DNA from 2 places in the Paenibacillus sp. N22P23 genome. Region 1 is predicted to be linked to the other one. Evidence: a T-box and tRNA genes for the amino acid it is inferred to sense, from the RefSeq annotation. Region 1 holds a T-box; the other holds one or more tRNA genes.
What was found. A T-box is a leader RNA that pairs with one kind of tRNA and senses whether it is charged. The one in region 1 lies ahead of AC506A_RS14955 (alanine--tRNA ligase), so its partner is inferred to be a tRNA-Ala.
Positions count from the first base shown of each region.

Region 1 (10,699 bases):
CGCCAGGTGCAATGGAGGACATTGAGGTTGCTTTCAGTCCAACGGGAGATGGTTGGTTGTATTTTAATCATCCATTTGAGCAAATTGTTGAACGATTCAAATGGGAGATTGGTAACAGTGGATTAATTCAGATTAAAGGGGTAGCATCAGCGGCTTTTTATGATGCAGAGATGGCGAAGGAATATGAGTTGGAAAATTACGAGGACAGAGACTCAGATTTCGAATTTCGCGACTTAAAAGTAGAGATTACCATAGAATCTACTCCTCGAGGGGAGAGTGAGGTTATTTCTTTCTCAGAGCCGCTATGGCTGACAGACCGTAGATTTGCTTTGGTACAAAGAGACATTAATAGTCTTGAACCACCATTCTTTTTGTAGTTGTGGCTGAACTAACGGGAAACGATAGTTAACTCATACCCTTGCCCACGATGATGAATCTCATTTTCCAGGGCGTACGTTAACCACCCAATCGCAGTACCTTCGGGGACATACGGAGCCGGTGCAGGGCGCATCTTGGCCAGCGCGTCAAATGGGATACTCGGCCACAACTGCCTCGTTTCTTCACGAACACTCCTGCCGAATTCCAATACCTCGGCAATCGAAGACGTGCGCAACATCTGTGGTGGGGCTTCATATTCCCATTGGTCATATGCCAAACCACGGACATTCCATCGCTCCATACCCAAAATCTCCAGCGTCAACTCGCGGAATGGTCGCATGCCGTCCACTAATACCTTGTCCATAGAGCCTACTTCTACTAGCGCTTGGGCCACGTTGTTCGTCAGACGCCGATTATCCTCCCACACATCCATGAACCATTTTTTCCAGTCGACGATCGCTAAACGAACAAGGAGCAGTTTGCCAAAGGCAGCTGCTCCTTGTTTCGTTGAAGTAACGGGGAGGATAGTGTAATCACTTTGTACCTTGTGAATACCTTAAAGTAAAGCATTAATGAGGCAAAGTTCGGAAGGAGACAAAGAAGATGAAAGAAACAAAGATTTTTAAACAAGTGAATAATTGTTCTATTAACGCTGACATCTATTACCAAGGGAGAAATTCGCCTGTCATTATTTATATTCATGGTGGTGGCTTAATTGCTGGAACTAGAGCTTGGATGTCTTTAGAACAAATTGAGTATTTTTGTCAGGCTGGATTTAGTGTTGTGAATATTGATCACCGACTGGCTCCTGAAACAAAATTGGAATCGATTGTAGAAGATATTAGAGATGCACTTGAATGGGCTCGAACCAAAGCAACGGAATGGTATGATTTTGATACAAATAACATTGCTCTATTTGGTAAAGCCTCTGGTGGTTATCTAAGCTTGTTAATAGGCACTATGGACATTAAACCAAAAGCGATAGTTTCTTGTTTTGGACATGATATTCTAGGGGAATGGGCGACGAAACCGAGTGAACATTTCCGCCAACAATATGAAATCGTTGATAAGCAAAGCGCCTATCAATTCATAGGGGAAAAAGAAATAACGAATGGTCAGTGGGAAGAACGGGGCAATTTATTATTTTATTGTTTTCAGCAAGGTGTTTGGGTTAATGAAGTGACCGGATTCGATCCGGCTAATGATTATAATAAATTAACACAATATAGCCCTATTCATAATATCACTGCGGAGTATCCGCCTACGTTATTTCTACATGGAGATAAAGATAAAATAACGCCATATGAGCAATCGGTGATGATGTATAAGAAGCTTCAAGAACATGGAGTATATACTGAGTTGATAACGATTGAAGGAGCGGATCATGATTTTGATCGAAATTTTCATGATCCGATGGTTCAAAGTGCATTTCAAAATGTTGTTGATTTTTTAAGAACACATTTATGCAAGTAATTCTCAGAAATGGCGCACGTCAGTTAAAAACCGAATTTACGCTTCGAGGCATTATTAATCATTAAGCTCCCTCGAAATGATTAAGTATCCTCACTCCTGATAATGGAGTGGTTTCTTTGGATAAAACTTCTCTTTTATTGATTTTCGCAGTCTTTATCTTTATTTATTCTTGATTAAATCAGAAATCAAGATACCGTTTATTTTCAATCCAGTAATGTCGCAATCAGTTATATCAACATTTGATAAATCACAATTTCTTAATTGCCCATTGGAGAGGTTACAGTTATGAAAACTTACTGGTTTATAATGCCCATCGGGATGGTAATTTCCGTCCCCTTCCATTGGGAGAACCACATTATGAAATTCTGTTCCAAAAAGATGGACATGGTCAATAACAGAGTGGCTAAAGTTAGCATGCTGAATACCTAAACCCGACAAGTTTGCGTTCGAGATTTTAATTCCACCCATATTAACATCATTCAAAGACATATCACTCATGTTTACGTTATTAATTTTTGTCTTTGCCAAGCTTACATTATCGATATCAAGCTCCTCAGCTCTAACTGAAGTTACTTTAAGGTCAATAGTTTTATTCATTTTAGGGAACAAACTTTTCGATAGTTTGGAATCCCATCCATAAAATTTAGCAGCGAACAAAATTTGCAGTAGGAGGAGTATCCGCTATGCACATAGAAACTCAAAATGTTGTTATAAGAACCTTGAAAAAAACAGATGCTGAAAGGTTTTATTCAATAGCCAGGGAATCGGCTGTATACCGTTATATGCCAGATTGGGCTGACGGACGTTCACATCCGCAGGATTATTATGGATTGATTAATCAGTATCAAAAACAATCGGATAATACGGATATTTCCATTGGCCGTTCCTACGCGATTGCCTTGCCAAACAACGATGAGATGATTGGTATGATAGGGGTGGGGCTTAAAGAGAAGCTAAATGAAATCGAACTGGGGTATTTCATGTCGGAAAAACATCATCGGAACGGATATACTAGAGAAGCGATAAGTGCCTTGGCAGAATGGTGCTTTGAGGTATCTGATGTTAAGTATTTAATCCTGACAATTAATTGTGCCAATGTTCCCTCGAACAAATTGGCTGAAAAATGTGGATTTAAGTTGCTTGAAAGAAGAACGCCTATAGGGGATGACCAATTTTATATGGAAAATGATAGTTACTATTATTACAGAAGCTACAGAAAATAAGCATTTGTATCGCTACGAGACCGGGTTCGAGGTAAGGTCACTTGGTTGGATAATGAGAAATAATTCAAGCATACCAGATTACGCTAACTTGGAACGTTAGCTGAACAAACAAGGAGCAGTTTGCCGGCGGCAGCTATTGGTAAATGGCGACAGCGGTATAAGGTGCTAGTCATTCCCAATTGCAAAAAAAACATGGCGTAATTACGAAACATTGTTGACGGTACGAAGGGGACATACCCATCATGACGTTATTCAGTTTATAATAAAGTCGTGTACTTTATGGAATGTCTGTTGTTAACCTGTGATGGTGTTTGAACAGTGTTCCACTGACAGCAAGTATTTTACTATTCTAAGGACAACGATTGTTCTGGTAGGTATAGAGGGGTTATTAATGATGCAAGAAAACTTTTGGCGCGATTTACCACGACCTTTTTTTGTACTAGCACCTATGGAAGATGTGACAGATGTTGTGTTTCGCCATGTGGTAAGTGAGGCAGGCAGACCGGATGTGTATTTTACGGAGTTTGCGAATACGGAGAGTTATTGTCATCCAGAGGGGAACAAAAGTGTACGTGGGCGCTTGACTTTTACCCCAGATGAACAGCCCATTGTAGCACATATCTGGGGAGATAAGCCGGAATTTTTCCGTGAAATGAGCATCGGCATGGCGAAAGAAGGATTCAAAGGCATCGATATTAATATGGGTTGTCCAGTGGCGAATGTAGCAGAGAATGGGAAGGGCAGCGGCCTGATCTGCCGTCCTGAAATCGCAGCGGATATCATCCAAGCCGCTAAAGCCGGGGGACTGCCTGTCAGTGTAAAAACAAGGCTCGGTTTTAGTGACCTAAACGAATGGCGTGACTGGTTAACCCATATTTTGAAACAAGACATTGTTAATCTGTCCATTCATCTTCGGACAAGAGAGGAAATGAGCAAAGTAAAAGCTCATTGGGAACTGATTCCGGAGATTAAGAAGCTTCGTGATGAGGTGGCGCCAGATACACTTCTGACCATTAACGGGGATATCCCTGACCGTCAGACCGGCCAGCAGCTTGCAGAGCAATACGGTGTCGACGGTATTATGATTGGACGCGGTATTTTTCAAAATCCATATGCATTTGAGAAAGAGCCGAAGGAGCACAGCAGTGCGGAATTGCTTGATCTGCTGCGGCTCCATCTGGATCTGCATGATCAATACTCAGCAGAGGAACCACGTTCGTTTAGTGCGCTTACCCGTTTCTTCAAAATCTATGTCCGTGGGTTTCGAGGGGCAAGTGAACTCAGAACCAGCTTGATGAACGCCAAATCAAAAAGTGAAGTGCATGTATTGCTGAATAAATTTGGAAGCAAGGAGCATGATGAGGCTGAGGAACATGGAAATTAGATGGGTAAGGGTCCACCAGACAATTGGATAGGGTAGAATATTTAAGAAAGCTGATGGTAGAATCGACAGACTTATACCATATAAAAAAGTGGAATTAATTGACAGAGCAAGTTGAGTGTGATAGCATTGGTTTAACTTAAAACGAAAAGGCTATGATGAGAAATAGTAGCTATTAGGGATCTCACAGAGAGAAGATGGTTGGTGCGAATCTTCATTGATCTAATAGTGAAGCAGTCTCGGAGCTGTGAACCGAACAGAGGAATCTTAGTAGGCTTCAACGGAGTTTCACCGTTATTCAGGAAACAATATCGGAGATATCCCGTATTGATAGAGTGCAGAGAAATCTGAATTTAGGTGGTAACACGGACATAATAGTTCGCCCTAAGTTGACAAGAAATATGTCAGCTTAGGGCTTTTTTGTTTTATTTCTTCTCGTTTGAATATTCGCAAAATAATTTTCTGAGAATAATTAATAATTGAATGGAGGTATTGAGCATGGTGAAAATGACACCAGATGAGTTAAGAAAATCATATATTGATTTTATGAAAGGAATAGGGGCAAGCCAAGTGCCCTCTTCTAGCTTGTTACCAGAAAATGATCCCTCAACGTTGTTTACAGGAAGTGGAATGCAACCTATGGTTCCATATTTATTGGGGGAAAAGCATCCGATAGGTAATGAGATTGCTAATATTCAGAAGTGTTTAAGGACAGTGGATATTGATGAAGTAGGAGATACGTCGCATCTGACATTTTTTGAAATGATAGGTCGATGGGAGTTTAAAGCAAATGAAAATAACTATAAGAAAAAGCAAATCGATGCCATTTGGAATTGGCATATTATCGAATTAGGAATTGATCCTGGCAGGCTGTATATCAGTGCTTTTATAGGAAGTGTTGATTTGAATATACAGAAAGATACGGAAGCCATTCAAATCTGGTCAGAAAAATATAAATCAGTTGGTATAGAACCTATCATTGAAGATGATCCCTATCAATATGGGGCATCTAGAGGTGGAAAAATATTCTTATACGATGAAAAAGAAAATTGGTGGAGTCGAGCCGGAAGTCCATTGGATATGCCTGTTGGTGAACCGGGTGGGCCTGATAGTGAAATGTTCTATGATCTTGAACCAGGCGGTGATTCACTGGATCATCCTGCTTCTGTAAGCGAGAGGTTTTTAGAAATTGGGAACAACGTATTTATGTGTTACAAAAAAGAAGACACCGGATTTGTGAAAATGCAAAATCCCAACATTGATTATGGAGGCGGATTAGAAAGGGTTGCAACAGCCCTTAATGGTGACAAGGATATTTATAATACGGCTTTCTTCCTTAATCCCAAGAAAAAATTGATGGAGTTAAGTGGTAAACAATATACTGACGATTTAAAGTCGTTTAGAATCATACTTGATCATGTGAGAGCGGCTACTTTTCTAATTAATGATGGTGCGGAGCCAGCTAATAGTGATGCAGGGTATATAACAAGAAGGTTATTAAGAAGGGCGATTCGTGCAGGTAAAAAAATAGGTATACAAGGAAGTTTTGTGGGTGAGTTGTCTGAAGTTTATATAGATGAAGCAACAGCTTATGAAGATTTGATCGGTAATAAAAAGAAAGTTATCGAAATAGTAAATAAGGAAGAAAATCTTTTCTATAGAACTTTACAGCAAGGAGAATTTGAAATACAAAAACATCTTAAGAATAAGGGTAAAGTTACAGGTGCAGATGCCTTTTATTTTTACGAAACATATGGGTTTCCCTTGGAGTTGACGGAAGAGTTTCTAACTGAAAGTGGATATAGCATGGAGGACAAGGCGTCTTATATAGAGGCGGCAAAGAAACATGCTGAAAAGAGCAGAACTGCTTCTGCGGGTAAATTTAAAGGTGGATTAGCTGAACATTCAACAGAAACAACAGCGCTGCACACGGTATCTCATTTATTACTTGCTGGTTTAAGGGAAGTTTTAGGTGATCATGTTCATCAACAAGGAAGTAATATTACTTCAGAACGATTACGGTTTGACTTCAACCATGATGAAAAACTTACGCCAGAGCAAATAGCTGAGGTGGAAAAGTATGTGAATGATGCGATTTCATCAAAAGCAGTTACCTATATTTCAGAGCTGCCTAAAATTGAGGCGAAAGAAAGTAATGTTGAAGGGAATTTTTGGGATAAATATCCGGATATCGTTAAGGTGTATACAATCAAAGATAACGAAGGGAAAGTTTGGAGTCGAGAAGTATGTGGAGGACCTCATGTAGAAGATACAGCAAACTTAGGAAAGTTCAGTATTAAAAAAGAACAATCTTCTGCTGCTGGAGTTAGAAGGATTAAAGGAGTAATTAATAAATATTTCCAGAACGCGGAACAATAGCTGATGTTTTAGGATTGCTATTTGTAACAACGTTATGAGTTGCACGGGAATCCAGGCAGAATAATGTAGCGAAACATTAAGTAGTTGGCAACGTATTGAGTTATACCTACATCTTTTGGAAAGTCGTTGTATGAGGCGAAACTGTCACAGCAGTAAAGCTTTGGAATGAAATTAAGAAGCGGAGTGATTATTTGAAAATGAAAGATGACGGAAATGGTTCTTTCATAGGCCTTGGAATTGCTTTAGGTGCCGCTTTTGGTTCCGCTTTTGGTGTCGCATTTGGAGCAGTATTCGGTAATGTAGGTCTTGGAATTGTATATGGAACTTCATTTGGAATTGTAGTCGGATTAGCAGTCGGTATTTTTAGAAATAACAAAAACAAGTGAAAACGCTCGATTACGTTAACGGAGAACGATAGCACAATAGAACGACGGCAGCTGGATTGTTTACCGGCTGCCGTTTGTCATTGAAGTAACGGGCAGGATAGTTTAAAAACTTTGACGAATACTTCATACGCGAAGAGTTTGCGAAATTCGTTGATTAGTTAACATCAGAGATTATTACGAAATGAGGAAAACGAATGAACATATTTGATGCAATTCAATTAAATAGTGTCCATGAATTTAATGATTATATTGAATCAAATTGCGATTTAAACGTACAAGATGACGATCAAAGGACACCCTTGATTATCTCAGTCATCGAAGGAAACTTAGAATTTACACAATCTATTCTGCAAAAAAAAGTGAGAATAAATCATCAAGATAACCTTGGTTTAACTGCCTTACATTATGCGTGCCAAAATAATCATATAGACGTTGTGAGGCTACTGTTAAAGTACAATACCGAGATAAATATCAAAGATATTCATGGAAATAATTCTTTATTTAAAGCAGTATTCAATTCGCGAGGGAATGGCGAAATTATTAAATTGCTTATAATGAATGGTGCAGATCAACATTCTAAAAATAATTATGACGTATCACCTTTGGATCTTGCAAAAACAATAGGAAATTATGAAGTCAGTAAGTATTTCTAACGAATATGGAGTCAGCACCCATTGGGACTTTCATTACGCTAACGGGAGACTCTAGTTCAATAAAGATTACGAATAGGAAGCCGGGTGAGTTTAATTGCAGCTACATGAAATGATAAACGAAATAAAGACAAAAGAGGATTTACTCAAGTTCCTTTCTGCATTTAGGAAGGACTTGGTTATAAATAGGGAAAATTGGGAAAATCCAACATTAGAGAGTTACCTTGAAGCGATGGAAGCATGGATAGAAGGAATGGAAAGGTACTATGTAAACACTAATCAGTCCATACCAGAGCAACCAACGTGGAAAGTGTTAGCTGATATTTTATATGCGTCCAAAATTTATGAATAAAGTATCATCTATCGTGTTCCACTAATGGAACACGATAGATGAACGAAACAAGGAGCAGTTTGCCATCAGCAGCTGCTCCTTGTTTTCATTGAAGTAACGGGCAGGATAGTACAATCACTTCACTTTTCGGGTCAAAATACGCTATAATATCGTGGTATTTAAAGCAAAGATGAAATTTTGGAGGAAGTTAAAATGAATGAGGAGTTACAACGTACGTTAAGTGAGATAATTGAATCAGGTTCAAAAGCTAACCCCGCTGTGAATGTACTCATTAGTGATTATACTAAGTATCATGCTGTACTCGTAATTGTTGGTGGGGTATTGGTATCCCTGTTCGTATGGCTTAGTATCATTTTTTGGTCTAAACTTAATGGATCGCCTAAAATAAGAATCTGACAAATGTATTGCATCCGTTGCATGGGTTTTCAATGGTTGATTTTTCTTATAAAATACCCAATGAATTAACATATAATGACGAATTACGCTATGCGTTTAATGAATGGATACAATCAGGTAGTGGAAATATCCCTTCTATTCTTCAGGAAAAGATTGATAAACGCATTGAGTTTCATACTAAAAAAGCTATCGTTTGTGGAATCGTGTTGATACTATCTGTGGGACTTAGTGTGTATACTTGGAAAACATTGGTAAAAATGGCTAAATCAAATGATTCAAAATGGAGATTTAAAGAAATAGCCTACTTTGTTTTTGGGAATACCACGGTTGTTCTTTCTTTGTTAATGATGGTCATCGTAGTAGCAAATATGCAAGGAGCATTTGCGCCTATAACATTATTTATGATGAATTTGTTTAATAATTGAATGGATTGAAAGCACTTCATCACGGTACCCGTATGCGGGGAGACCTCAGTGACATTAAGCTAACGGGCACGATAGTTCAACCGATCTTGGAGCAGTATGCCAGTGGCAGCTGTTCTTTTTTCATTACGCTAACGGGCAGATTAGAGCAACATATTCTCGCCGTATTCGTAAGAGAATGTAAATATAACTTTGAAGGAGGTAACAATATTAAATCCAAACAAACTTTAATTATAACTCAGACATTCATAATTATTGCTTTGATTGTCTTCATTTTTGTGCTCGTAAATCAATCAAATAAAGTGAATGGCGATACTGCTACCAACTCAGTTATTTTTCATCTTGACAGAGCTGACCTAGAACGAGTTGATAAAATGGTAAATAGATTTAATGAGGGGCAGGGAGACAATCTAATGATTATAGAACCAGGAATGGATAGCGGGCCAGCCATTCATGACATAATTTCAAATGGTAAAGAAATAAAGTGGCTTGTTGATAATTCACGGGATCCGTGGTATCCAAACAACAAAATCAAGACTGAATATGTCTGTAAATCAATTCGAATACACGAAAGAGATAGTGATTTTATGGATGTTGAATTATCAAAATGTAATAATTACAAGGATGATGAACAACTTAGAATTCTTTCGTTTAGAAAAGAAAAGTTGTAGCTGGAAATGGATTAAATTCACAGGACTCGATAGCTAGATGAAAATAACAACGGGGCAGCCACTTCGGCATGCTCCATTTTTATATAAGAACTTTACAATTTGACGTAAGAGGAAATAAAACGGATTATATTGATTGACGGAGGTGTATCGCATGGCAGAATTTCAAAATTTCAAAAAAATTTTTCCTAAGAAAAATATTGAAATTAAAAAAGGTGACAATATTAAAATAACAGTTTGTGTTAATGATGAACTTCATGAATTTGTAACTGGAGCATTTGAATTTGATGTCATATTTAATAGTTGGGAGTATATGGTTAAGGGTAAGACGTTTAAACCGTTTAAACTAATTAATTATACTCGTGAAGGTAATAAGTTTGTGGTAGATTTAAAATTGGTTAGAAAAGCAAATGACACTGATGAGTTAACACTTTTATGCACCGATATATTGGATATTCTAAATCTTCATAACATATTTATTTCTAGTTTGAACATCGATGTATAATGACTTTAAGTTAACGAGGAGCGTTAGCTGAACAAACAAGGAGCAGTTTGCCGGCGGCAGATGCTCCTTGTTTCGTTAAAGTAACGGGCAGTTTAATTCAATCAATCTGTTTGAAGTTACTATTAACAAAAGGGGGATAGACTAATGAATGGTAATATCAAACCAACAGTCTATGAAGATGTAAACGAGGTCCTTAATTATTTCCTAACGAATATTCAGAGCATTACAGCAGAAAATTTTGTTGGCATGTATGTGATTGGCTCGCTTGCACTTGGAGATTTCAACCCAGTTAGCAGTGATATTGACTTTGTCATTGTGACTAATATTGATATTGGCGACACTCTCTTCAAAAGATTGAAAGATATACATGCTGAGTTTGCTTCCAGTAGTTCGCCCTGGGCTAATAAGATAGATGCGGTATACATTACTTTAAAAGCCTTTCGTAATGACAACTCGCCCTCAACACAGTATCCTCAAGTAGAACAT
Region 1 is NZ_JBXENT010000002.1:987,040-997,738, reverse strand. Features, by position in the region: gene AC506A_RS14985 (hypothetical protein) at 12-377, shown strand; gene AC506A_RS14980 (DinB family protein) at 389-811, opposite strand; gene AC506A_RS14975 (alpha/beta hydrolase fold domain-containing protein) at 982-1,851, shown strand; gene AC506A_RS14970 (pentapeptide repeat-containing protein) at 2,011-2,448, opposite strand; gene AC506A_RS14965 (GNAT family N-acetyltransferase) at 2,535-3,074, shown strand; gene AC506A_RS14960 (tRNA dihydrouridine synthase) at 3,469-4,458, shown strand; T-box leader at 4,602-4,845, shown strand; gene AC506A_RS14955 (alanine--tRNA ligase) at 4,954-6,834, shown strand; gene AC506A_RS14950 (hypothetical protein) at 7,032-7,220, shown strand; gene AC506A_RS14945 (ankyrin repeat domain-containing protein) at 7,415-7,873, shown strand; gene AC506A_RS14940 (DUF7660 family protein) at 7,983-8,222, shown strand; gene AC506A_RS14935 (hypothetical protein) at 8,651-9,043, shown strand; gene AC506A_RS14930 (DUF4362 domain-containing protein) at 9,040-9,711, shown strand; gene AC506A_RS14925 (hypothetical protein) at 9,863-10,213, shown strand; gene AC506A_RS14920 (aminoglycoside adenylyltransferase domain-containing protein) at 10,358-10,699, shown strand, end outside.

Region 2 (10,699 bases), on a different contig from region 1:
CTACTACCATCCACACTCCCCATGGCGTAGCTGTTGCTAATTGTTGCTCCATTACCATTAATACCAACCAACCCGCCTACACCGAAACCACCACTCAAATCTCCACTTATGTGGCTGTTGCTGATTGATCCCCCATTCTCACCAACCAAGCCGCCTACGCGATTCATGTAACTCTGTATAATAATACCTTCAAGAATGATATTACTAATCGAACTAGTCGAACTAGTCGAACCGAATAGTCCTATATACTCAGAATTATTATTATTAATCGTTAGCCCCGTGATAATATAACCATTGCCGTCCATATTCCCTTGAAATCCTGTTATCGGTTCCCAGCCCGCACCGTCTTTGTAAGGACTGACATTCAAATCAATATCTGCTGTAAGCTTGAAATAAATGCCCGTGCCTAAGTAATTCCTCACATTATCGAGTTCAGCAGCAGTTGCAATCTGATAAGGATCAGCTTGTATACCCTGTCCTCCTGCGAAACCCGCCGCATACGCTTTGCCTCCCCCAGGCACAAGCAATCCGAACATTCCACCCATCACCATCGCCATCACTAGCATGATGGATATTCCTTTTTTCAACCTGCGCATGCCAATTCCTCCTAATTTAACCAAATCTAACTCACCAAATAAGCATAAATATAGCTCCTGCACACAAAAAAAGAGTCTTACGAAAGTTATAAAACCGCAGAAAAAGTCGAAAAAGCACCCACCCCGAGCTTCTTAAAGCTCCGGTTGAGTGCTTAGCTGTACATCTATTCGAGGAAAAGATCGTCATCTATGGCGCTATTAATTGCAGATCTCTTGCATGCGCAATCGCCTGCCCGCGCCGCTTAACTCCGAGTTTTCCATATATGCGGAACAAGTGGCTTTTGACCGTTCCTTCCGTTAATTTGAAATGATCAGCGATTTCCTTATTGGATAAACCTTCCGACAGCGCATGCAAAATCTCCATTTCACGATTGGTCAGTGGATCAATAAGCGTCTGAGCGGCTTTTGTGGATATAGCCTCAAAATCATGCTCCGAATCGTTTGTTTCGTTCACGAGAGCACGTGAATCCGTAAGCGACTTCATGTAAACCATGCGGGCCATCATCATATCCAGCACTTCCAGCCGCTCGTTTGTAAAAACGCTGGAAATAAGGTTATTCTCCAAAAATATGACGGATGGCAGCAATTGCCCCGGAAAAAGCACAGGCATACAAAGAATGGATAACGAATGGCTGCGGCGGATGTAAGGATCAGAGGCATAAGCGCTACGGGAGGCATCGGCAAGCACGATCGGTTCACCTGTTCTGACGACATAGCGAACGATAGTTGCTGCATATGAAACTTCTTCCAATGTATCGAACGCGCCGCCCGCTTCCGCTACTATGGCAAATTTGTCTTCCTGACAGCTCAATATGCACCCCTTCACGGCACCTGTATAACGGAGCGCCGCTTCGAGAAAACGAAGCATGAGCTCTCGGCTATCTGCTGCATCTGACCAGTCGGCAATTTGACGTATAACCTTTTCATCCCCTCTAAAGATCACCCTTTCGCGTATGGCTTCCTCCTGATCCTTGTCTGAAACAAACCCGTTACTCGCCTTCATCTCTGATCGTTCCGATGCTATCGCAACTTCCGCTTCTCCAACTCTAGCCAAGTCATTTTGCTGCACTGAAGCGGATGCAGGCAGCTCGGGGTATGCCCCTCTCAGCTTTCTCGCTTTGGCAGCAGCTCCCCATCGCCAATATGCGGCGTAGGCATCCGCCATTAGGACGCCTGCCCCGGTTATACTGCCTGCTTCTCTATAGAACATCGAAGCCCGCTCACAGGCGATCGCTTCCATCAACCCGTTCTCTTCTCTTCGCGCTGCCGCAATCGCGTCATCGTGTCCTTTTGCGGCAGCTATCCGATCTCCTTCGATCCACCGCAATTCAGCTGTGATGAGCAGGTAAGCGGAAGACTCTGATCCCAAATAGCCGGACCATTGCTTCATGGAACTCAGTTGCTTCATCAGCGTGGCACGAATGCCTTTACGCTCTTCCTGTGGTGCTTCCGCATAAAGGGCAGCTAGGGACAGCGACTCGTAAACATGCTGCTTGCGGGATTGAAGCGGGATTTTCTTGGTCTCGAATGAGTTGTAGCTGGAAATATTCACCCATTCAAGCGCTTTTCGGTAACGTTCTGCCAAATAATCCGTTTCCATTTTGCAGGTGCAGTAATGGAACACCTGATTTTTTCGGGACAAGTAAACCTGCTCCTCTTGCACCGGAAGACCGATCTCATCAAGAGCACCGGATTCACCCTGCATTTCCGCCATGTACATACGCGCAATACGAAATTGCATGAGCGTTTCTTTATCCAGCACTTGTCCGAATTTGTCTTCATAATCAGTCAAGAATGCAGACAAAGCATATATGTCGCCGGAATGGTTGAGAATGTGCAGCTCCATTGCATAGCCAACGAACGCACGATCGTTAGCTTCCAACCCATAACCTATCGATTTTTTAAAATAACTCACCGCCTCTTGCGGACTGCGATATTGAGCACCGAGACCCATGAGCAATTGAAGACGCCCCCTAATGAGAAAGCTTTCAAAGCCAATCGAAAGGCCATAAGCGATTTTCATTAATCGTGAACCGGTTGCGGAGCGTGGAGATGTAAAGGTAAGCATAATGCCGTATGAGCCAAGCATAAAGGTAAACGCTTCGTTGTTTCCTTGCTTCAGGCCATATCGGACAAACCTGCATCTCAACACAGCATTCAAGTCAGGATTTGTTACAAATACGGAAACCGACATCGCCATGAACAGATTCGACACTGCGCTATAGACGGGATCACGATTAATCGGCAAACCCGACAGTTCGTGACGCTTCCTATATAAGGCGAATTGTGTCAGGGCCAGATCTTTTAACAAATCAGCTTTAGAAGGTTTCACAGGTATTTCCCAGCCGAATTCTGCTAACGCCTGAAGCCCAATATTTACGGCTATCTCTTCTTTTCTTAAATAAGCATTCATTGCGATCCGAATCAGGTGAATGCGCGAACGTTCCACCAAGTCCTTGGTACGGGCCATCAACTGATCGAGCAGCTCTTCCGCACGATCTATGCGGCCGCACATATACTCGCATTCGGGCAGCTCTAGAAGTAAACGATAGGATAGCGAACCTGTTCCCTCCTCATTTTCCCCTATAAGGGTTAAACCCTTTTCCAAAAAATACACCGCAGCCGTAAATGCCGTAGAAGCTTTGGACTTCAACCCCGCCTGAAGATTATAGGCAGCCAGCTCTCTTTGCTCAGTCTCATCCACCATTTCAGCGGAACCGAGATTCAAGTGATACACGATATCAAAGATCGATTCGTCTTTCTGGTCGATTTCGCGGCCTTGCATCACGCGCCCGATCCGTAGATGCAAGGCTGCTTTATCCGATTCGGGGATGGTTCGATAAGCCACCTGCTGCACGCGATCATGCAAAAAAGTATAAAAACGATCTTCTGCATCTGCTTCCGATTCATCCGTGTCATCCTCGCGCAATATCAAACCTTCTTTCTCGGCTGGGAGCACAAAATTGCGCGCGTCAGACAAGGACAGTTCGCTTACTTGCGCAATCATTGCTAAGCGGAAGCGGTACCCAATGGCTCCTGCTGCGCCGAGCAGCGCGACGGTTTGATGCGGAAGCATACGAAGTCTGGAACCAATTAAATGAAGAATGTCAGGAACTTCAGGCATTTGATTAACCGCATCAGCATCCCAAACCCAGACAGATTGTTCCTCGTCATAATAAAGCTTTTTCTCACGAAACAGGCCGTCCAGAAAACGATGCAAATAAAGCGGATTGCCGCCTGTTCTTTGATATAGAGGCTCTGCTAGCAACCGAACGCGATCCGTATTCTCGTTAAGTACGCAAGAAGTGAATCTCTTAACGTCGGTGTAGGACAAAGGGTTGAGCGTTATATGTCGCACCCGCAGCAGCGCTTCTTCCTTAGTCAAGGAAAGCGCATGTTCAATCCATAAAGCTGCCGCAGCATGATCCTCTCCATGTTCAGTCAAGCACAGCGCCGTTTCCTCTCGGAAACCACCTACAACTAATAATCCATGTAAAGTCTGGTCATGTACGAACGCCCTAAGGACATCTATTGTAGCCGGATCGGCCCATTGAAGATCGTCAAGAAATATAACGAGCGGATGTTCTTTGCTGCAAAAATTCTTAATAAACAAAGGAAACAATCGGCGAAAACGAATAGCAGCTTCAGCAGGAGGCAGCTGTTCCACGGAAGGAAAGTCACCAAGCAGCGCTGCTGCTTCCGGTAGAAGCTCTGTAATTACACCTGCTCCTTGACCTAAATCCTCTGCTAATTGAGCCTTCAATTTCGCAACTCTTTCAGTGGGTTCACTCCAAATTTGCCGAAGCAATTTGCGAAGCGCTTGAAGGAGCGGTGAGAACGGAATATCCCGATTCATCAGATCGCATTTGCCCGCAATGAACTGTCCGCCCACATTGATAACCGGCATTTGAAGCTCGCGGATAAGCGCCGTTTTACCAACGCCCGCCCTACCCGTAACGATCACGAACGCTGTTTCGCCAGCACGAACCTGTTCGAAAGCCGCTTGCAGTTCTTCTTCTTCCTTCTCACGGCCGAAGAGAGTCCCCGGAAGTTTGAACCGACTTCTCTCATCTATGCAAGCAATCTCAAACTCGGTAATGATCCCCGTATCTTCCAGCAAGAACCGGCATTGTTTTAAATCCGCCAGCAGCCCGTATGCATGTTGATAACGCTCCTCAGGTGTTTTTGCTAAGAGCTTCATGATGATGCGGCTCAAGGAAACCGAAATCTCTGGATGCAGCTCGCTTAGCGGCTTTGGCACAATGGCAAGATGCGCATGCACCCAATCTTCCTCACTCTGCGCCTGAAACGGCAAATGTCCTGCAAGCATCTCGTAATACATGACGCCCAGCGCATACAAATTGCTGCGCTCGTCAGGCGTACGATTGATCCTGCCTGTTTGTTCAGGCGATAAATAGGCGAAATCCAGTGTACCGTTCTCTTCAAGAACCGCTGCATCCAGTTCCGACTGCATGCGAATGCAAGCCGGACTCAAATGACCAACCACCCCGTCTCGCTTATGTGCCGCAAGAACCACTTCTGCCAATGCGATTGATATATATATGAAGGATGACACTTCCATGCTCGTCCCATCTAGTAATTCCTTGAGTAGCGTATCCTCACTTAATGTCATGTTGTCCAAGCCTCCATATGAAACTATCATGCGTCCTAAATATTTATTCCTATTATAACTTCAGTGTTTCTCCATGTACAAAGATTTCCACGACTGTATTCGGCTGTCATTGCATTCGTATAGGTCATTGAAAACAGAGCAAATAATCGCCTTGCCCCTTTGTACAATGGCACGCCGATCAGTGTAACAAACGCGATGATGATCAAAGCGATCGCGGTTAAAGCAGGAATGATCGACAGTGCGATCATGGCTGAAAGCTTCACGATCATGGGGCAAGCGTCAGCACCCGTGGCGAATCCGCCAGGCGGAGCGGTAGCGTCTGGCACAGGAGTGACATTATCGACGACGACTGTCGGAGTGGCTGTCTATTATACGACAGATAGCGGCACGCCGACGATCGACAGCACGTTATACAGCGGCACGCCGATTCACGTAACGAGTGCGATGACGATTAAGGCAATCGCAGTAAAAGCAGGTATGACCAACAGTGCGGTCATGGCTGAAAGTTATACGATCCAAGCGGCGAGTGAAGATTCGCCTAATACAGCGGGAACTGCTCCGAGCACCCCAGAGCAGCATGTAGACAAAGGGGTTCAAGTGCTCGTTAACGGCAAAGCAGAAAATGCGGGTACCGCAACAACGGAGACTGTGAACGGACAATCGGTAACAACGATTGTATTAGATCCGGAGAAGCTGGAAAATAAACTTGCGGCTGAAGGTGATCATGCTGTCATTACGATACCGGTGAATACGCAATCCGATGTAGTCATCGGCGAGTTGGAAGGTCAAATGGTCAATAACATGGAGCAGAAGCAGGCTGTTGTCGAAATCAAAACCGAACAAGCGTCTTATAAACTACCAGCGCAGCAAATAAACATTCATGCGATAACGGAGCAGTTTGGAGCAAGCGTAGAGTTTCAAGATATTAAAATAAGAATTGAAATCGCAAACCCTACTGCCGACACGGTGAAGTTTATGGAAAGCTCGGTTGAAAACGGCAAGTTCGAAATTGTTGTGCCGCCGTTGAATTTCACTGTCACGGCTGTCTATAGGGACAAGACGATTGAAGTTTCCAAGTTCGATGCATACGTGGAAAGAACGATTGCGATTCCAGATGGCGTGGATCTTAACAAGATTACAACGGGCGTTGTCATTGACCCTGATGGAACTGTACGCCATGTACCAACGAAAATTGTTGTCATCGACGGCAAGTACTATGCGCAAGTAAACAGCTTAACGAACAGTACTTACTCTATCGTATGGCATCCGCTTACGTTCCAAGACGTTGAGCAGCATTGGGCGAAGGATGCGGTGAACGATATGGGCTCCAGAATGGTCATCGAAGGAACAGGAGGGGGCTGTTTAATCCGAATGAAGCGATGACGCGCGCAGAGTTTGCAGCAGTGATCGTAAGAGGCTTGGGGCTAAAGCTGGCACATGGTGCGAACTCATTTGCTGATATGAAGTCAGCAGATTGGTACAGCAGTGTGGTTCAAACCGCCGCCGCCCACAAATTGATCAACGGGTTCGAGGATGGCACGTTCCGTCCATTGGATACCATTACGCGCGAGCAGGCCATAACCATTATCGCGAAGGCGATGAAAGTGACAGGATTGCAAGCCCAGCTGAAAACCAAAGAAGCTGCTCAGCTGCTGAGTCCGTTTACGGACGCGAGCAGTGTGTCGGAATGGGCGAAGCTCGGTTTAGCCGACTGCTTGCAAGCCGGGATCGTATACGGTGGCAACGATGCGCAGCTTAAGCCGGGAGCTTCTATCACAAGAGCGGAAGTAGCTGCCATTATACAGAGACTTCTTAAGAAGTCTGATCTGATTTATCATCAAAAAGGTTACTCTAGCCGGTTCACTGTATGCACCAGCGGGTAACCTTTTTTACAATGGCTGTTCATTTTGAAGCTATTGCATGCATCCGATTTCATCTGCTTGTGTAAAACACCGAGAAAACCGTTGTTATGCGATAAACTTATGTTGGAGCCTAGGGGGTTGTCCGAATCCTGATTTAAATGGCTGACGAAGCTTAATCGACGAGGACTTTTAGCGGTAGATTCAGACGCCGTGCTCCTCCACTCTGTTCCGTCCGCGCGGGCGAACCCTGAGGGGTTCTCACCCCGTGATCCATACAAAAAACCACGATCCCGAAGGAACGTGGTTTCTATTGTATGGAGCCTAGGGGGATCGAACCCCTGACCTCTTGCATGCCATGCAAGCGCTCTCCCAGCTGAGCTAAGGCCCCGTATAAAAAGTTGAAGACAAAGCAGATTATATCACGCTTTCATCCTCGAGAACAAGCCCTTTCACAAAAGAAATAGAAGCTCCGACTCATCGAAGCTTCTTCCCTCCACTCTACTTCTTGCTTTCAGCCAGAATATAGTCTACCAGCTCATCCAACGGAACCGTCGCCAGACCAATCGCGGTATCTGTGCAGCCATAATAGATATAGAGCAAGCCATCTTTCACCACGTTTGCTGTCGGGAAAACAACATTCGGGATGAACAGACCGAATTTCTCGTAATACTCTTCCGGCTCCATAATAAAGCCCGGTGCGCGAGCGACCACTTTCTCCGGATGCTCCAGATCAAGCAGCATTGCGCCAACACGGTAGATATGGTCTGGCCCTACGCCATGATAGAGCGTCAGCCAGCCTTTATCGGTCTTAATCGGCGGTGTGGAACCTCCGATTTTCTTATATTCCCATTCCTGTTCCACGGTCGCAATCAGAATCGGATCCTCCCAATGGATCATATCCTCGGAATAGGAGATCCACATCGCCGGCTTCTCTGTGCCGTATTCTTCGCCGATGTACTCTTCCGGACGACGAAGTAAAGCATATTTTCCGCCGATTTTCTCCGGGAACAGAATATTATCGCGATCATTGATTTCAAGCGGCGTTGTATCGCATAGGAACTCCCAGTTGATCAGGTCCTTCGATGTTGCAATGGACGAACGAGTCAGCCAATCCTCCGGTTTGCCCCAGCCGTTCGGATACTCAGGCTTAGAGTTGTTCGGGAGGCCTACGCCTGTAGGATAATAGCTCATCGAGCATGGACGAAGCGCATAGTTCATATAGTACGTGTCGTCAAATTTCACGACGCGTGGATCTTGTATGCTGCCATACGGGAAGCCGAACTGCTCCGGGTGAATAACCGGCGTATCCTGCACGTGACGGAAGTTGATGCCGTCATCACTTTCGAGTAAACCCAAGAAACATTGAAACGGATCCAGACTGCCAGCTGTCCGCTCAATCATATAAAATTTATCGCCTTCGATAATAACAGCCGGGTTAAATACCGTCGCTTGGCGCCAGTCGTACAGACCGGGCGTGACGATAGGGTTTGCCTCGCAGCGCGTAATCTTCATCCTGGATCAACCTCTTTCTTGATGAGCTGAATGCGAATACTTCTTCTACCATTCGCAAATGTCACCCCACTATATCACGCCGAACATACCGTGTGAACCGGTTTCGGGCAAGTTCAAACCAAAACAAACCCTATTCAAACATTTTTCCCCCTATTCCATATCCAATCGCTTCTGACTACCGTTCAATCGAAAACCAGCTATAAAAAAGACACTGCAGCAACTTCCCCCGCAGTGTCTCATGTATCACAATCGTATTCGATAAATTTTTCCGTATCGTTATCTTCCATTCCGCTCCCTCAAATCGAAGCTTCGATCTCTTGCAACGCCCTTCGAATCATTCGGATGTGATTCCATTCTTCGCTCTGCGTTTCATGCAGCTCTGTCAGCCTTCTCTTCAGCTCAGTATGCTCATAACGCGAGAAATAATGCTTCAGCTGCTTCGAAATCTCGAGCAACATGGCCAGCGCTGCCGTTTCCCTAGAAACAGGACCATCTTCGAGCAGCTCTGCGCGAAGGTGCTGAATCATGCGATCTTTATGTTCGGTTATGGTGATATATCGCCGATAGGGGAAAATATAAAGGAATTTCTTCTTGTTTATCGCGAGGTCCCCCTCGTCAAACAACGAATTTGTCAGCGAACCGAACATAGCTTGCCGCGGTCTGACACGTGAGTAGAAATAAATAATCCAGCCCTTTAATTTCTTCGGCTTACGGGCGTTTCGGATTAGTTCCACCAGCGAGGTTGAGCTATGATCCAGGAGGCCGTTTACACCGTTGTCCACCACATGCAGATACCCTTTAGCATCCACCAGCAGCCGATCATCCATAATCAGTTCCATAATGGCAGCGCCAATCACGTAAATCTCCATATAGCTTCGACCTAATCCGTAAATACCTCGTGCAGGGAGATCAGCAGCTACGATAGCAAATTGCTCTGCAAGTCCAAACTCGCGGTTCAATTAAATCCCTCCCTCCGTACAGGCGACTTCTTCCTTACATAGAAAATAGCACATTCTCCCTTCACCGTACATCCTAATCATCCACGCTGAATGAAACAATAAACCAAAAAAGCCTGCAAACCACGAAGATCGCGGTGCAGGCTTCTAACGCTCGTCCAATCCAACTTAGCTGAGCGGATGTTTGTTCAGCAAGCTGTTCAATTCCTTCATAAACATGTCAATATCCTTGAACTGGCGGTACACCGACGCGAATCGAACATAAGCCACTTCATCAACCGGATACAGCTGTGACATAACGAGCTCACCGATTTCACGGCTCTCCACCTCAGCTTGTGCCGTTGTGCGAAGTTCCTTCTCTGCCTCGGATACGATAATTTCCAGTTGATCCACGGATACGGGACGTTTCTCGCAGGCCCTTATAAGACCGCGTAAAATTTTGTCGCGGCTGAATTCTTCCCGACTGCCGTCTTTCTTAATCACGATCAAAGGCGTTTCTTCCACCATCTCGAAGGTCGTGAACCGCCGCGTGCATTTCTCGCATTCACGGCGACGGCGTATCGATTTATTTTCGTTAGCGGGTCTGGAATCGAGCACTTTCGTCCCAGCATAATCGCAATACGGACATTTCATCGTCTTTATTCCTCCGTCTACATGCATAGTGAATACGAAATAGCACGCTATTTATCGTTTCCCAATCGTTACCTGTAATGAAAAATGATCTAACGCACATAATACTGTTACCAACCGCAAGGAGGTGAACGACAAATGGCCAACAACGGTAGCAGTCAACTCGTTGTACCACAAGCAGGTGCTGCATTAGACCAAATGAAATATGAGGTCGCACAAGAGCTGGGTATCTCCCTTCCACAAGATGGATACTACGGTAACATCACAACGAAGGATGCCGGTTCCATCGGGGGTAGCATTACCCGTAAACTAGTGCAAATCGCCGAACAATCTCTTGCAGGTCGATAATCGAAGATTGTAATCTCCAAGCTTTGGCCGGTTGCCTGTGGGCGGCCGGCCAAAGTTATTTTTTAGCTTTCCATTAAATCCGGATAAAGGTTCTTGTACTTATTATAATAATAAATGACCCGCTGTATATAGTGTCTTGTTTCCCCGAAAGGCACCTGATCC
Region 2 is NZ_JBXENT010000004.1:2,162-12,860, forward strand. Features, by position in the region: partial or broken gene AC506A_RS18220 (beta strand repeat-containing protein) at 1-596, opposite strand, end outside; gene AC506A_RS18225 (helix-turn-helix transcriptional regulator) at 784-5,229, opposite strand; gene AC506A_RS18230 (chitobiase/beta-hexosaminidase C-terminal domain-containing protein) at 5,425-6,612, shown strand; gene AC506A_RS18235 (S-layer homology domain-containing protein) at 6,525-7,112, shown strand; tRNA gene AC506A_RS18240 (tRNA-Ala) at 7,407-7,479, opposite strand; gene AC506A_RS18245 (glycoside hydrolase family 130 protein) at 7,590-8,603, opposite strand; gene AC506A_RS18250 (GOLPH3/VPS74 family protein) at 8,900-9,562, opposite strand; gene nrdR (transcriptional regulator NrdR) at 9,728-10,192, opposite strand; gene AC506A_RS18260 (alpha/beta-type small acid-soluble spore protein) at 10,328-10,537, shown strand; gene AC506A_RS18265 (lytic transglycosylase domain-containing protein) at 10,600-10,699, opposite strand, start outside.
Region 2: it has a tRNA-Ala gene. The T-box ahead of AC506A_RS14955 (alanine--tRNA ligase) is inferred to sense a tRNA for this amino acid. The anticodon was not compared.